Regions from separate parts of the Halopseudomonas xinjiangensis genome, predicted to be linked through region 3. Evidence: predicted binding sites of a transcription regulator. Region 3 holds the regulator's gene; each other region holds the start of a gene.

Region 1 (4,212 bases), 1.0 Mb from region 3:
AAAAGGTGATGGAACGGGCACCGCACTGGCCGGTGGTGATCGCCAAGGTACAAGCTGATACACCTGCCGACGATGATCCGTACGCGGCATTCAAGGTTCCCGACGATCTGATGTGGTAACGCGCCTCGGGCGGCTCGAAACGAGCCGCCCGAAAGCTATCAGTCGTCGTTGTCGTCTTCGGATTCTTCCGGATCGTCCATATGGCTGTCGTCGACCAGCTTCTCGTCGTCCTTCATCCGCTTCTGCTTGGTGCGCTCGTCATCTTCTGCAGCCTTCGGGCAATTCAGCGGCAGCATGAACGTCTGCGACACATCGATCAGACCGATGTGTTCGATGGTGCGACGGCCGATCAGCACCGGATAGGTCATGTCGCCACGATCACGTAACGTAAATTGCTCTTCATACACCTTGTCGCCCAGGCAGATCGACATTTGCACCACCGGGCGGCGCTCCTTGCCACCGGCACCACGGATCAGCACACGGCGATAGACCGGACGCTCGAACTTCATGGTCACCATCTCCTCGGTGTCGGCGTCACGCACCGGTACGTCATAGCGCACCCACTCTTTGCCCTTGCGCTTGAATTTCTCGATGTTCACCGCGTGCATGGATGAGGTCAGTGCGCCGGAATCCACCTTGATCTTCACCGCAGCACGCTCGGGCAGCACCCGGCCCTTTTCGATCCAGCCAACCACCACGCGACCGGCGAGCTCGTCTGAGGTGGTGATCGAGGAAGCCATCTCACCGCTGACTTCTCGCTCAGCGTAGGCGACGGAGCTCTGAAAACTGACAGCGGCACATAGCGCGGCGACAGAACACAGTTTGTAAAACGACAACATAGGAAATCCTTTGAGGGGAGACGTCGGGTAGACCCGGCTCGGGCTGTAAAGTGCCGGTGCGCGCATTCTATCCAAACCAACGAAGGTGCCAAGGGGCCAGCCTGCGAATGGGGGTTCAGGGCTGTGTCTGATTGATTCCGTTGTGCTCGAGGATCAGACCCAGCGCCCCGGAATCCTGCAGTTGGTCGACGTATGCCTTCATTTGCGCCAGCCCCGGCTCTGCCCCACTGCGCATCAACAGAAAGTGCTGGTAGTACTGATCGGCCTCCTCGGCGATCAGCAGCCGGCTTCGGTAATGCGGGTGCCTGGAGAGATAGGCTTCGAGAAAGGATTCGGTGACTACCGCCATGTCCACCCGTCCGCGCAGGACCATCTGGATGTTGCTTTCCTGCGAAAGCGTCAGTACCGCATTGTGTACATCGCGCAGATGATTGGGGTCCGCGATGAAGCCAGCGAAGGCGTAGTGGTATCCGCTGAACAGCGCGATGCGCTTGCCTTGCCGATCGTCGAAATAGTCCTGGGTGCGGCTATCCTCGGCCAGCGCGATGAACAATGCCCGGCTCAGCACGACGCCGTCGATGCTTTGAGTGTCCTGCCCTTGCCAACCCCACGCCGGGTTTTCGAAAAACAGCATGTCGAAGTGGCCCGTTTCCAATTCGCGGTAGCGTCGTGCAGCAGCCGTAGGCACGAACTCGAAGTGGTACTCGGACTGCATGGCATTGAGCCGATCGATGAGATCGAGCGTTACGCCGGTCCACTCGCCTTCGGAACTCACCTCGACGAAAGGCGGAAAGACATAACCGCCTACCCGCACGGTAGCCGGGTTAGCCAAGGCAAGCGTCGCAAGGCTCCACAGCAATAGAATTCGTGCGCAAAAGGACATGGGAAGCTCTTGTTATCATCGATGGCACATCGCCATACGGAGAGTATAGGAGACTTCAGGCGTACGCACACTCGACTGGCATGATCACCTTATGTTTTGACCACTCATCGGTTGAATTGATACCCGGCGAAATGAGGTTGCGAGGTCGCCAAGGATCGTCCAATAATCTGACGCCAGATTGCCATCGCACCCTCGAAAAAGCCGCTCAGGTTTTTCTCGTTCGTGTCGATATAACTATAAGCAGCTCGTCTCGCCTTGATATACATAGGATGGCGGCTCTAAAAAAAATAATGCTCGAATGGAAGTGGGAGAGACTCAATGAAGCTGTTGCGCAGCATCAACATACGTCAGCGAATCTGGTTGATTCTGATCGTGGCGCTGGTCGGCATGCTGGCCCTGGAAGCGGTGTCTCTGACACACCTGCGCTCGGAAATCCGTAATGCCGAAGTCACCAAAGCGACGCATCTGGTGGAGGTTGCGCATGATCTGCTTGCCCATTACCACGGCCTGCAGCAGCGCGGCGAGCTGAGCGAGGCCGAGGCCAAGACCCAGGCCCTGGCTGCGTTGCGCGTTTTACGATACGGCGGCAATGAGTATTTCTGGATCAATGACATGAACAACATCATGATCATGCATCCTTTCGCGCCCCAGACCGAGGGCACCGACCTGTCCACCATGAACAATCAGCATGGTGTCTCGGTCATCAAGGAAATGGTCGCCCTGGCGCGCAAGGAAGGCACGGCCAGCTTCGAATACAGCTGGGCCAAACCGGGCCAGACACCTGGCGAAGATCCCGGCTCACGCAAGCTTGCCGCGTTCAAGCATTTCACCCCGTGGGGCTACATGATCGGGACCGGTATCTTCCTCGACGACATGCGCGCTAAGGTGGTCCAGCAGGCCGTGCAATCGTCGGCCATCGTGCTAGGCCTGATCGCCATCATGGTCATCATCCTGTACATCATCGGCAGCAGCATTTCGCAACCGCTCAACCGGATTGTCGAGGCCATGCGCAACGTCGCCAGCGGCGAAGGCGATCTCACGCGCAAGCTGGACGACGACGCCCACGACGAATTGTCACTGATCGCCCGACACTTCAATCAGTTCACCGGCAACCTGCGCAGCCTGGTGCAACAACTGGGGGACAGCGCGCGGCAGCTGATCAGCGCCAGCCAGCAGCTCGATGGCATCAGCAACAACAGCCTGCGTGACATGACTCGCCAATCCGAGCGCATGGAGCTGATGGCCACTGCGATCAACGAGATCACCTACGGCGTGCAGGATGTTGCGCAAAATGCCAACGCAGCTGCGCAGGAAGTCGAGAATGCCAACGAGGGCGCAAACAATGGCCGGGTGCAGGTTACACGCACCATCGAGCAGATCGGTCACCTGTCGACCAGCGTCAAGACTGCCGTTGCGCATATGGAGACGCTATCCACCGATGCGAACGAGATCACCACTGTCCTGGACGTGATTCGCAACATCGCCGAACAGACCAACTTGCTCGCCCTCAACGCCGCTATCGAGGCCGCGCGAGCCGGCGAGATGGGCCGTGGCTTTGCCGTGGTCGCCGACGAAGTGCGCAACCTTGCCCAGCGCACCCAAAAGTCCACCGAAGAGATTCACAACATGATCACCAAGCTGCAGAACAACACGCAGACGGTGGTGACCGTGATCAACGAAAGCAGCCGTTATTCGGAGCTGAGCGTTCAACAAGCCAACGCAGCCGGGGAAGCGCTGGACCTCATCGCACAATCGATGCAGCAAATGGTGGAATTGAACGCATCGATCGCCAGCGCCACCACCCAGCAGTCCACCGTGGTGGAAGACGTCAACCGCAACGTGACCGAAGCAGCCGAGCTGGCTCGCGAGACCACCGACGGCGCGCAGCAAACTGCCCAGGCTAGCCAGCACCTGGCGCAGCTAGGCCAGCAGATCGACAATCTGGTCAGCCGTTTCCGTACCTGACGGTGCAAAAGCAGCGGCATTCGCAAGGGTGCCGCTGCCCTGCCCTTCTATTCCATCTTTCCCTTCTTCCTTCTGTTACTCGGGCAAGCGAGCCCGGTGAACTCTGACAAATCGTCTCTGTCGACCGCACTGAGAGCCAAGTCGGCTCATGTATCCACCAAATCAGCGGAGGAAACATGATGAAGAAACAGACATTCGCCCTTGGGTTGCTCACCTCGGCTTTGGTTGCCGCTCCCGCAATGGCGCAATCGCCCAAGCAGCAGCCGGACGACTCCTGGGTTTCAATCAGCGGTACGGTTGTTGACTCGGAAAACGATGAGTTCACGCTTGACTATGGCCACGGGCAAATCAGCGTCGAGACCGATGACTGGGAATGGTATGGCAACGAGCTGCCACTCCTGCCAGGCGATGTGGTAACCGTGTATGGCCAGGTCGAGAAACACTTGTTCGTGGACGCGTCCATCGAGGCTGACAGCATCTATGTGGAAAGCCTCGGCACCTACTTCCATCCTTCACCAGCTGCTG
Region 2 (4,212 bases), 1.2 Mb from region 3:
AACGGCGCCTCCAGCGTCGCATGGCCGAGGTTGCGCCGCGCCGTGTCGCGTGCGACCTGGGCGGAGACCACCTGGGCCTCGAGCCGCTCGATGGCAGCAGGGGCGAGAATGCCTTCGGCTTCGAGCAGCCGTTTCCGCGCGAGATCGGCCTCCAGTTGCGCCATCCTTGCACTGGCTTCGCGTAGCTGCGATTCGTAGTCGGAGGTGTCCAGCTCTGCCAGCGGCTGGCCACGTTCGACGCGCACCCCTTCATCTACGAGGATGCGTTCGACCCGGCCGGGGACCTCGAAGGCCAGCTGCGAGGAGTCGGCGCTGCGTACCACGCCGGAAAAGCGTAGCGGTCCGCTGGACGAATTCGCCGCTTCGAGCGATTGAACCAGGGCGACGCGTGGGGGAAGCTCGGCAGGGCTTTCTTCGGACGAACAACCGGTCAGCGCGGCGGAACAGAGGAGCAGCAGAAGTAGCAGCCGGATAGCAGGGGCATTGGCGAGTGACATCCATGATCCTTATCGACGGCGTTGGCAAGAAGAGTACAAGCCAAGTAGAGCCGGTCTGTCGAAAAAAAGTTCAGAGATGGGACACTTTTCGAATACTTCGCGGGCTGGGGCCAGCCGACGTCCGAGTTCAACGTCGGCTGGCCCCGGCTAGGCTAGCTAAGCTCGTTGGCAAAGCGCTGGACGGCACTGACGACCTGCTTGGCTCCTTCCTGGATCTCCAGAATGACGGTCCCCGCCTGGTTGGCCAGGGCCAGGCCCTGGGCGGCCTGTTCGCGACTGGTGGACATGTCCTTGACCGCTTCATCGGCCAACGCCTGGTTCTTCTCCACGACGCTGACGATTTCTTCGGTGGCGGCGCTGGTACGGCCCGCCAGTTGGCGCACTTCATCAGCGACGACAGCGAAGCCGCGACCCTGTTCACCCGCGCGCGCTGCTTCGATAGCGGCGTTCAGAGCCAGCAGGTTCGTCTGCGCCGCGATACCGCTGATGGTCTGCACGATGGAGCTGATCAGCAATGACTGCTTGCCCAGCGCCTCGATGCTTTGGGTGGCCGAATCGACCTCCGCTGCCACGCGCTGCATGGTGGTCACGGTGTCCTTGACCACCGTCGCGCCGCGTTCGGCGCTGGTGTCGGTCTGCCGGGAAATATCGTAGGCAATCCGTGCGGCCTCTCTGACTTCTTCTTCGCGCGCTACTTGTTCGCTTACAACACTGGCGAACTTGACCACTTTGTAGAGGTTGCCTTCAGCGTCGTATACCGGGTTGTAGCTGGCTTCCAGCCATACATCGCGCCCGCGGCTATCGATCCGCTGGAAGCGGCCGGAAACGTATTCCCCACGGTTCAGCGTCTGCCAGAACGACTTGTATTCCTGTGAAGACGCCAGCTCTGGCAGGCAGAACATACTGTGGTGCTTGCCGAGAAGCTGCGGCAACTTGTAGCCCATGCCCTGCAGGAACTGCTCGTTCGCGGCGATGATCGTCCCGTCCAGCTTGAACTGAATGACCGCCGTCGAGCGGATCAGTGCCTTGATGAATTGCTCGTTTTCCTTCCCGGTCTGGATCTCGTTGGTGACTTCGCGGGCATAGCCTTTGATCTTCAGGAGCTTGCCGCTCTCGTCGCGCAGGGGAAACCAGTCCAGGTGCAGCCAGGCGAGGCTGCCATCGCTACGAAGGTAACGGTAGTCGTCACCAATAGGCTCGACTTTGCTCATCGCTGCGTGAAAGTTATGAAAACACGGCAAATTCTTGACGTAGGCAGGCACCAGGTCGGACAACGGCCGGTTGCTCAGCTGATCGGCCCGGTAACCAAGTGCCTTGGCGAAACTGTCATTGACCGTCATGACGTTGAACTGCGGGTCCAGTTCGATGATCAGCGCATGGGCATCCATTTGCTCGGCCAGTTGACGTGCCATGAACAGCTCGGCTGCCTGGTCCTGCAGTTGCTTTTTCAGGTTATGGTTGAACATGGCGATCTCTGGAAGGTGGCGTACGGTGTGTATCGGCAGCTTCAGGTGTTTCTTTACGGCAATCGCCAGGTGGTCCGTGACAGACCCACCGGCGTTGCGCCGGTGGGCAGTATCAGCCTCAGTGAAGCGGCAGTTGCACTGTACCAGTGAGCTTCACTGCGCTGGGCAGGTGCGAGAAACCCAGGGTGTACTGCGGGTGGAAGCCGTACAGCATCAGGCCCACCTCGTCACCATAGCGCAGCTCGGTGCTGACCCCGACCAGCTCGGTCTGCCGCTCGCCTGTGCCGCGTAGCGGCAGTATCTGATCACCCAGCAGCTCCGGGCTGAGGCGGAAGCGTCGCTTGACCCCGACACCGACGAATACTCGCGGATCAAGGGCGGCTTCGCCGTCGATGCGCAGATCGGCGAGCGGCAAGCCCGCCAGAGTCTGGTCGCTGCTGACGCGGTACAGCGGCACGAAGCGGGGCGCGGTGCCTAGCTCGGCCAGTAGGGCCGGCGGCAGGGTTTCGACCAATTCCGTGAGGACGGCGGTAACACGTTCCGGCTCGACGGTGATCAACCCGGTCAGTGCGCTGGTAAGCAGGCTGGCGGTGTCGGCCGACAGTACGCTGAGCACATCGGCCAGCGTTCCCGGATCGAGCTTGCGCAGCAGGTTCAGCACCACATCGATCGAAGGCGGGCCGACCAGCATGTTGCCACTGTCGACGTGCAGTTCCATCCCGCCGGTAGGCATCTCCTCGGTCACTACGCTTCCGCCGCCGCTTTGGGTCAAGCATACGCGCGGAATCGCCACGTCACGTTGCAGTTTGCGCAATTTTGCATCGAGGAAGCTGTAGGACAAGTCAGCGATGCTGTACCGGGTGTCGCCGCACTGCACGTCGTTATACAGGCCGCCAAGGTTGGTGAGTCCACCGTCGGAGCCATCCTGCAAAGCCGGCAGCACGTGGCCGCCCTTGGTAATCAGCAGGTAGGCATCATTCCCAGCCTGGCGAAGGCAGTTGTAGTTCCAGGTCGCTTCGTTGGCATTGAACAGGGTGTCGTTGACGCCCTGGATGAACAAGGCGTCGACGTCGGGGACGCCGGCACCGTCTGTACGCGGCTGGCAATAGGCGCCCAACCCGTGACTGGCAAGGCGTGCGGAGGACGCCTCGCTCGCGGTGCCGGATAGCGATTCCACATACGACTGGGTGACCCAGGGCGCCTGATCCATCGCGGCGACGCCGGACAGGAAGGACAGCCAGGCGGTCTTGGGCACGCCATCGGGCGTCAGGCTGTAAGACAGATCATGCCAGGTGATGATGGGTACCAGGGCGTCGAAGCGTGCGTCCACACTCGAACCGACCAGCTGGAAACCGCCGCCATAACTGACGCCCAGTCCGCCAACCAGTGGGTCACCGCGCAGGTAAGCGAGGTGAGGCGCCAGGTTGGCCTCGGCCCAGTCGAGCAGTGCTTGTATGTCCCGGCCTTCGATCTCCGGGTCCTGTACGTTGGCCTGACCACCGCTGTCACCGAAACCGCGCTGATCGAAGGTCAGCACGAAGTAACCCGATTCCCAGGCCTTGCGAGCGGCTTCGGTCAGCGAGTCGGTTTCGCTGAGATCGGTAGAGCGGCTGCCGCTCCAGCCATGGCTGTACATCAGCAGCGGCGCGGGCTGGCCCTGCTCGAGGCGTGGCTGGTAGATGGTCACGGCGATTTCGGTGCCGTCGAACGAGGTGATGGAGACGTCGTATTTCTGCTGGGTCGTGGCAGTCCCGCCGCCGCTTATCGCGCCGGCGATGGGCTTGCTGGAGTTGCCCGCGGCTTCTGCGGACAGCGTAGTCATACCAGCCAATGCAGCACTGGCGATGGCAAGGCTCAATGCTGCGCCACGGGCGAGGCCGAGATAGGGTTTGCGAGTCATGTTCGCACCTCTTTGTTGTTCTTCTTTCGGAGTGATACGCGAGTGATTCACGTGCCAAGGGCTCGTTACGAGCCTGCATTTGAGAACGAAGTGATGCGTGGGAAGTTCCGGCTCGCCGGCAGCCCTGCGCGGGCAGAAGAGGCGGTGACCGGCGGGTCAGGCCCGTGCTAGACGAGCCGCGGTGGATCGAAAAATTTAGAGCAAATGCTCGGGTGTGCCACCCTTAGCTGTCGATCTGGCTCAAGGCTCGGCTAATACTCTGCGCATCGGCTGGTCGAACCAGGCGCTCGACTTCCTGGCCGTCACGCATGAACACCAGCGTGGGCCAGAGTTTAACGCGGAAGGAGCG
Region 3 (4,212 bases):
CCGGCGGGCTGTGCGAGGACAGACAAGGCCGCGAGCAGCTCCGGATCAGCCGGCGTCGGGTCTTCGCCTTCACGCACTTCGGCAAACATCCCGTTGACCGCATCCAGCGCCTGCAACACCACGTCCATCAGTTCCGAGGTGACCTGACGCTCACCCTTGCGAAGGATGTCGAAGACGTTCTCGGCGATATGGCAGCAGGCGACCAGAGCATCGAGCTGGAGGAATCCGGCCCCGCCCTTGACGGTATGGAAACCGCGAAAGATGGCGTTGAGCAGGTCCGTATCCTCGGGACGGTTTTCCAGCTCCACCAACTGCTCGGACAATAATTCGAGGATCTCTCCGGCTTCCACCAGGAAGTCCTGGAGGATCTCTTCATCCGCGTCGAAACTCATGCACCCACTCCCCTAGAAGCCAAGGCTGGACAGAAGATCATCAACTTCGTCTTGTCCAGAAACCACGTCTTCTCTTATATCGGCATGAATCTGCGGACCTTCACCCCTGTCCGAGGTTTTTTTCTCCTCACGCTTGGGCTCGGCATGATCGATACCCGCGAGGCGGTCGACCTGACCAGCCATACGCACCAGATTGACCAGGCTTTCCTCGACATCATGAACCAGCGCGGTGACACGCTTGATCACCTGTCCGGTGAGATCCTGATAATCCTGCGCGATGAGGATGTCGTTAAGATGCGAGGACACCTGTGCACTGGATTTCTCGGTCTTTTCGAGAAACTCGCCAATCCGCCTGTACAGGTCGCGGAATTCGGTGGCGGCCATTTCGCGGCGCTGCAGACGATCCCAGTCAGCCTTGAGCGCGGACGCTTCCTGACCAAGATCCGAGACGATAGGTGCGCTACTTTCCACCAGATCCATGGTGCGGTTGGCCGCCTTGTCGGTCAGCTTGACGACATAGTCGAGCCGATCGGACGCATCGGATATCTTTGACACTTCGCCGCTGTCACCCAGCGCGTGAGATGTGTCGATCTGGAAATTCACGATGGAGTTGTGCAGCGCACGAGTCAGTTGCCCGACTTCGTGGTAAAGCCCACGATCGCGCGCCTGATTGATGGCGTGGATGACGAGGATGGCTTCGCCGAACTGGCCTTTTTCGAGAAACTCGACCAGTTGCCGCGCGTTATCCTTGAGAGAGTGTTCAAATTCCTGAGCAGTCGCCTGGCCGGGATCCTTGCTTAAAGCCATAACCTGTACCCCGGATTACTTTGCCTGGACTCGCTCGAAAATCTTTTCGATCTTTTCCTTCAGCGCCTGCGCGGTGAACGGTTTGACCACATAGCCGTTCACGCCGGCTTGTGCGGCCTCGATGATCTGGTCGCGCTTGGCTTCGGCGGTAACCATCAGCACCGGAAGATGCTTGAGACGGTCGTCGGCGCGCACGGCCCGAAGCAGGTCGATGCCGCTCATGCCCGGCATGTTCCAGTCGGTAACCAGAAAGTCGAAACCACCGCTCTGCAGCATCGGCAAGGCGGTATTGCCATCATCGGCCTCGGCCGTGTTGGTGAACCCCAGGTCGCGCAGCAGGTTCTTGATAATACGTCTCATCGTCGAAAAATCATCAACGATGAGGATCTTCATGTTCTTGTCCAAGTCGACCTCCGTACAAACCAGGGAAAGTGCAGGTTCGCACTCGCTAATCAGATGCTAATGGCCTTGCCAGCCTTGTCGTTGTTGCGGTGTGCTGGCTACCCGGGCATTGTCCGGATGCTGGCGATAAAATCAATCGTTGCGCCAGTCTGCCAGACGCGCCCGCAGGCGTGCCGCGCACTGACTGTGCAACTGGCTCACACGGGACTCGCTGACGCCGAGGACGGCACCGATTTCCTTGAGATTCAGTTCTTCGTCGTAATACAGCGATAACAGCAACCGCTCCCGCTCGGGCAGGCCATCGATAGCCTGGACCAGCGCCGACCGGAATCGCTCGTCCTGAAGCCCGCCGTAGGGCTCGTGATCGGCGTGCGCGTCGGCCTCCCCGCCCGATTCGAGCAGATCCTCGAAACTGAACAGTTTGCTGCCGCTGGTATCGTTGAGAATCGAGTAATAATCGTCGAGACTCATATTGAGTTCGGCAGCGATCTCGTGATCTTTAGCGTCACGGCCCAAACGACCTTCAACGGCACGTACTGCGTCGCTGACCATACGTGTGTTGCGGTGGACTGAGCGCGGAGCCCAGTCACCCTTGCGCACCTCGTCGAGCATGGCTCCGCGGATGCGGATGCCAGCGTAGGTCTCGAAGCTTGCACCTTTACCGTGATCGAATTTTTTTGACGCTTCGAGCAGACCGATCATGCCGGCCTGCATCAGATCCTCGACCTGAACGCTCGACGGCAACCTGCCCAGCAGGTGATAGGCGATACGTTTGACCAGGGGAGCGAATTGCTCGACAAGACGATCCTGATATTCGGCAGAACTTTGGGCGCGGGTATACATGCGTACTCCACTGGCCGATGCGTTCATAGCCCCGACCCTGTCTGCTGCACCAGACGTTCGACAAAGAACTCCAGGTGCCCACGTGGGTTGGCAGGCAGGGGCCAGGAATCCACTTTTTGCGCAATGCCACGGATGGCGATGGAAGCCTTGCTGCGCGGGAATGCGTCATACACCGCACGCTGCTTCTGGACTGCCTTGCGCACCGCTTCGTCGAAGGGCACCGCGCCGACGTACTGCAGCGCGACATCCAGGAAGCGGTCTGTCACTTTGGTCAGTTTAGCAAACACCGTACGGCCTTCCTGCGGCGTATTCACCATGTTGGCGAGCACGCGGAAACGAGTCATGCCGTAATCGCGGTTGAGCAATTTGATCAGCGCGTAAGCATCGGTGATCGAGGTCGGCTCGTCGCAGACAACGACCAGTACTTCCTGAGCCGCGCGCACGAAGCTGACGACCGAATCACCGATCCCCGCGGCGGTGTCGACGATGAGCACGTCAAGATTGTCGCCGATGTCGCTGAATGCCTGGATCAATCCCGCATGCTGCTGCGGGTTGAGGTTGACCATTTTCGCGGCGCCCGAGGCGGCCGGAACGATGCGGATTCCGCCCGGGCCGGTGATCAGCACGTCGCGCAGATCGCAGGTGCCTTCCAGCACGTCGGCGAGCGTTGCCTTGGGTTTGATACCGAGCAGGACGTCGACGTTGGCCAGGCCAAGGTCGGCATCAAGCAGTACAACGCGACGGCCCAGGTCAGCCAGTGCCAGGCTGAGGTTGACCGAAACGTTGGTTTTGCCGATCCCGCCCTTACCGCCGGTGACCGCGATAACCTGAACCGGATGTTTGATGGCCATCTGTGTCGATTACCTTGTCTTGAAATTCATTAGCTTGCCCGCTGGGTATGCAATATACCCGCAAACACGTCGGCCATGGCCTGATCTGCCGGGGCTTCGTTGCCTGCCAGGCTGACTGCCCGGCTAACCAACTGGTGACCCACAGCCTTGCTGATGTCGTCTGGAATACGCTGGCCATCTGCCAGATAGGCTACCGGCAAACCCTGTTCCATAGCCAGCCCTAGGGATTCGCCCAAAGTGGCGGCTTCGTCGACCTTGGTCAGGATACAGCCGGACAAGCCACAGGCGCGGTAATTGTGAAAAGCCGCCTTGAGTACCCGGTACTGACTGGTGGCAGCCAGAACGAGCATGGTTTTGACCCGCTTGCCCTGCGCAGCCAGCTCGCCGAGTTGTCCACGCAGTTGTGGATCCTGAGCCTGAAGACCAGCGGTATCCACCAGAACCAGTCGCTTGCCGGTGAACTCGTCGAGCACATCACTCAGACTGTTCTGCTCGTCAACCACACGCACCGGCACATTGAGAATGCGGCCCAGCGTGCGCAGTTGCTCATGCGCACCTATACGATAGGTGTCCATCGTTACCAGTGCCACGTGCTGGCTGCCGTGCTTGAGTACATAACGTGCCGCCAGCTTGCCGAGCGTGGTGGTCTTGCCGGCGCCGGTAGGGCCGACCAGGGCGATCACTCCACCCTGTTCGATGAGTTCTTCACGGATGACCGGGATGCTCTGCGCCAGATGCGCCAGCAGCAACCGCCAGGCCTGACGGGTGTCGGTGATGTCGGCCACCCTGCTCAGCAATTCCTTGCACAGCTCGGCCGGCAGACCCAGTTGAGTCAATCGGCGCCAGAGGCTGGCCTGACGAGGCTGATGCTGGTTGACCTGACCCCAGGCCAGGCTGCCGAGCTGCGTCTCGAGCAT
Region 4 (4,212 bases), 750 kb from region 3:
AGCAACGACGAAGGCCACCGCGATCGCGACGATGGACAGTGCAAGCGTGCGCAGCTCGTCACCCCAGATGATCACCAGCCCCAGCAGCAGCAGGAGCAGGAAACCATTGCGCGAGTTGACCAACCACCTCCCTCGAAGCTCGGCAGACTGAACTGTCCGCCGGATGAATCGGGCCGTCACTGCTCGGAGGATGCCGATGGTGACCACCAGAATGAGGGAGTTGAGCAAAAGCCCCATCAGGCTGTCGGGTATCTGGACCGAGGGCGGCCAAACGAAATTGTCAAACATCTGAATTCCTGCTGCGCGTATGTGCTGCTCATGATCCTGCGCACGACGCAGCACGTCAACGCAACGCTGGCATCGATGATGCATAGCACTGACGGACAGCAACGAAGGGGCGGCACACAGCGATGCGCAAGGTCGGCATTATCAAGGAAATCTGGCGTTATCCGGTGAAAGGGATGGGTGGTGAGCGCGTCGAGACCTGCGGCCTCGACGCTATGGGCTTGTATGGCGACAGGCGGTGGGCGGTACGGGACCTGAACCGGGATGAGATACAAAGTTGCAAATTCCGCCCTCAGCTGCTGCGCTGCACGGCTCGCACGATGGCTGATTCTGATACGCCGCGTATCGAGTTTCCTGATGGAGAGACGGTGTGCTGCACTGACGCTAGCGTTGAGGAGCGACTCTCCGAGTTGCTTGGTCATGCTTCCCGGATCGAGGCGCTGCAGAGCAACGAAGGGCTGGATCGGTTTCGCCGCTACAAGTTGGGCGCAATCGGCTGGCTCGACGAACTGAAGGCCACGTTTGATCGGGAGCAGGGCGAGCCGCTACCAGACTTCTCGAACCTGCCCCAATCGGTAGCCGATTTCGTTTCGGTCCCTGGAACCTTCTTCCTGGTTGCCCCGGTGCACATCGTGACCACGGCCACGCTATCCCATCTGGAAAACGTGCAGCAGAACGCTGATTGGGACGCTAGACGGTTCAGACCTAACCTTGTGATCGAAACCTTGCCTGGCGAAGAAGGCCTGGCCGAACAGGATTGGATTGGCCAGACACTTCATATGGGCGAGGTGAAGCTGACGTGCATCGCAACCACGCCGCGCTGCGGTGCGATCACCCGAGCCCAGCGCGATTTCGGGGCGGATACACTGGTTCTGCGCACGGTTGTGAGGCATGCCGATCAAAATCTCGGCGTATACGGGCGCATGTCCGAGGCAGGGTCGTTGCATGCAGGGGTTGAGGTCTGGGTCGGCTAACCTGGCCGGCCAGCGCCAGGGCGGCCGATCTGCCTCCAGTTTGGTCCTTTACTGGTGGGATTCGAGTAATCGGGAAGCGGTCTTGCACACGTTTTCTGCACCTTGGTGGATCTCGTCCATGATCGCTGCCACCTCGTTGGTGCGCTGGCGCCCATCTTCGGCCGAACGGCTCACCGCATCGACACGGCTGGTCACGTTCTGGGTGAGATCCCGGTTGCGCTGCACGACGCTTGCAATTTCGGATGTCGATTTGCTTGTCCTTGCCGCTAGCTGACGCACTTCGTCCGCCACAACGGCGAAGCCGCGACCTTGTTCTCCGGCACGCGCCGCCTCGATAGCTGCGTTGAGCGCCAGGAGGTTGGTCTGCTCGGCAATAGCGCTGATCGTCGAAACGATGTCCTCGATGCTCTTGGATTGAACATTGAGCTGCTCGATGAGCAGGGTTGTCTCGCTGACCTGTTCGGATATCCGCGCCGAGGTTTCCACGGTCGCCTGTAGCGAGGTCATGCCTTGCAGAGCGATCTGCGCGGTTTCTTCCGACGTGCTGCTGGCGACCTCGGCGGCCTGGCGGATGGCGAGAGCTTGCTGCACGCGCTCGGTTATGTCGGTCGCGAACTTGATGACCTTGGTGGTTACGCCATGTTCGTCAATGATCGGGTTGTAGGTTGCCTCCAGCCAGATGGTTTCGCCACGGCTGTTGCGTCGTTCAAAGCGCCCGGACTTGAATTCACCATTGGCCAGCTCTTTCCAGAAGTGTGGATTGGTCTGGTTGAACCCGTCCGGACAGAACATCCGGTGGTGTTTGCCAATGATCTGGTCGCCGGAATAGCCCAACGTCTCGAGAAAGTTCTGGTTGGCCCGCACCACTTCACCGGTTGGTGTGAATTCGATCACCGCTAACGAGCGATGCAACGCCTCCACGACAGCTCGCTGCTCCAAGGCTGTGTTGTGCTGTTCCGTCACGTCGGAAGCGATTTTCAGTACCTTCACCACTCGCTGCGCTTCATCAAGGACAGGGAAGTACGTGGCTTCCAGCCATATCTGGCGGCCTCGTGCGTCACGGCGCGGAAAGGTCCCTGAGCGGGCTTTGCCGTTTGCGAGTTCGCTCCACAACTGACGATACGCTGGCAAAGCAGTCAGTTCTGGCGCACAAAGTTTGCGGTGATGTTTACCGCAGAGTTGGGCGAGAGAGTAGCCGGTGACCTGGAGGAAGAGGTCGTTGGCGTCGAGAATGACCCCGTCCGGCGAGAACTCGATGACTGCGACATGACGTCTGACCGCCGCCAGCAGAGCTCTGTCTCCGTCCAGCTCAAGCTTGGTGGCTTGTAACTCGGTCTTGATCCTGTGATTGAACATTACGAAGCGTTCCTGATTGATATCGCGGCGATAGACAATAGCCATCATTCAAGGTTCGTACAACCTTTGTAATGGATTGTTCATTCTTGATATCGGCGATGTACAGGTATTCTTCAGTCTTGCAGGGCTGCGATTTTTTAGAGGGACGACATGCTGGCGGAAAGAAAAACGCCAGCTCGGATCGCTCCTGAGCTGGCGCGGAAGAGCACTTGGGACCAGGCGATTTAGACCAGTCGAGCCCAGAGGTCGTATTCGTCGGCGTCGGTGATCACCACCGTGACGATCTCGCCTGGCTTAAGCGGCTCGTCAGTGTCGATATAAACCGCGCCGTCGATTTCCGGTGCATCGGCCATGGAACGGGCGATTGGGCCGTCCTCGTCCACTTCGTCGATCAACACCTCGAGCGTCTGGCCCACCTTGCGCTGCAGGCGCGCCGCACTGATCGCCTGCTGATGAGCCATGAAACGTTCCCAGCGGTCTTCTTTGACTTCTTCCGGTACCGGGGCCGCCATCTCGTTGGCCGGGGCGCCGTCCACCGCGGAATACTTGAAACAGCCCACGCGGTCGAGCTGTGCTTCGGTCAGCCAGTCGAGCAGGTACTGGAAATCATCTTCCGTCTCGCCGGGGAAGCCGACAATGAAGGTCGAGCGAATGGTCAGCTCCGGACAGATTTCGCGCCAGGACTTGATCCGCGCGAGCGTTTTGTCTTCAAACGCAGGGCGCTTCATCGCCTTGAGAACCTTGGGGCTCGCATGTTGGAAGGGGATGTCCAGGTACGGCAGGATTTTGCCCTCGGCCATCAGCGGGATCAGCTCGTCGACGTGCGGGTAGGGGTACACATAATGCAGGCGTACCCATACGCCAAGTTCACTGAGGGCTTCGCACATTTCCGTCATGCGCGATTTGACCGGTCGACCATTCCAGAAGCCGGTGCGGTACTTGATATCGACGCCATAGGCGCTGGTGTCCTGAGAGATCACCAACAACTCTTTCACGCCTGACTTCACCAGCCGTTCGGCTTCGCCGAGCACGTCGCCGATCGGACGGCTGACCAGTTTGCCGCGCATCGACGGGATGATGCAGAAGCTGCAGCTGTGATTGCAGCCTTCGGAAATTTTCAAATAAGCATAATGACGGGGCGTCAGCTTGATCCCCTGCGGGGGAACCAGATCGACCAGCGGATTGTGGTCGGCGCGCGGCGGGACCACTTCATGCACCGCATTCACGACCTGTTCGTACTGCTGCGGCCCGGTAACAGCCAGTACGTTGGGATGCACATCCCGGATCACGCTTTCTTCGACACCCATACAGCCGGTCACGATAACCCGGCCGTTCTCGGCTATTGCTTCGCCAATGGCGTCGAGCGACTCGGCCTTGGCGGAATCGATAAAACCACAAGTGTTGACCACCACCACATCAGCGTCCTGGTAGGTCGCAACGACCTGATACCCTTCAGTACGCAGCTGCGTGAGAATACGCTCGGAGTCGACCAATGCCTTGGGACAGCCGAGACTGACGAAGCCGACTTTAGGATTGGTCGACGGGAGTTTGGACATGAAAACCTCTGAGACAGACGCGGCGGTGGCGAAGACGGCGT

What was found. The regulator FliA, encoded in region 3, starts transcription of late flagellar genes. The targets are predictions, from matches to a motif close to CTAAAGTTTNNNNNNNNNNNGCCGNTAA.
Region 1: the regulator FliA is predicted to act here: its motif matches at 1,927-1,954, upstream of BLT85_RS07760 (methyl-accepting chemotaxis protein).
Region 2: the regulator FliA is predicted to act here: its motif matches at 1,993-2,020, upstream of BLT85_RS16955 (methyl-accepting chemotaxis protein).
Region 4: the regulator FliA is predicted to act here: its motif matches at 2,705-2,732, upstream of BLT85_RS16950 (methyl-accepting chemotaxis protein).

Annotation. Positions count from the first base shown of each region.
Region 1 covers NZ_LT629736.1:1,696,892-1,701,103, forward strand. The annotation lists gene BLT85_RS07745 (DUF2058 domain-containing protein) at 1-119, shown strand, start outside; gene rloA3 (retropepsin-like aspartic peptidase RloA3) at 159-839, opposite strand; gene BLT85_RS07755 (substrate-binding periplasmic protein) at 955-1,722, opposite strand; gene BLT85_RS07760 (methyl-accepting chemotaxis protein) at 2,041-3,687, shown strand; gene BLT85_RS07765 (NirD/YgiW/YdeI family stress tolerance protein) at 3,864-4,212, shown strand, end outside.
Region 2 covers NZ_LT629736.1:1,882,148-1,886,359, reverse strand. The annotation lists gene BLT85_RS08585 (efflux RND transporter periplasmic adaptor subunit) at 1-497, opposite strand, end outside; gene BLT85_RS16955 (methyl-accepting chemotaxis protein) at 650-1,963, opposite strand; gene BLT85_RS08575 (CocE/NonD family hydrolase) at 2,082-3,863, opposite strand; gene BLT85_RS08570 (thioredoxin family protein) at 4,087-4,212, opposite strand, start outside.
Region 3 covers NZ_LT629736.1:695,714-699,925, reverse strand. The annotation lists gene BLT85_RS03205 (chemotaxis protein CheA) at 1-392, opposite strand, end outside; gene BLT85_RS03200 (protein phosphatase CheZ) at 405-1,199, opposite strand; gene BLT85_RS03195 (chemotaxis response regulator CheY) at 1,215-1,592, opposite strand; gene BLT85_RS03190 (RNA polymerase sigma factor FliA) at 1,734-2,471, opposite strand; gene fleN (flagellar synthesis regulator FleN) at 2,468-3,295, opposite strand; gene flhF (flagellar biosynthesis protein FlhF) at 3,325-4,212, opposite strand, start outside.
Region 4 covers NZ_LT629736.1:1,446,232-1,450,443, reverse strand. The annotation lists gene BLT85_RS06625 (mechanosensitive ion channel domain-containing protein) at 1-288, opposite strand, end outside; gene BLT85_RS06620 (MOSC domain-containing protein) at 411-1,259, shown strand; gene BLT85_RS16950 (methyl-accepting chemotaxis protein) at 1,308-2,663, opposite strand; gene rimO (30S ribosomal protein S12 methylthiotransferase RimO) at 2,840-4,171, opposite strand.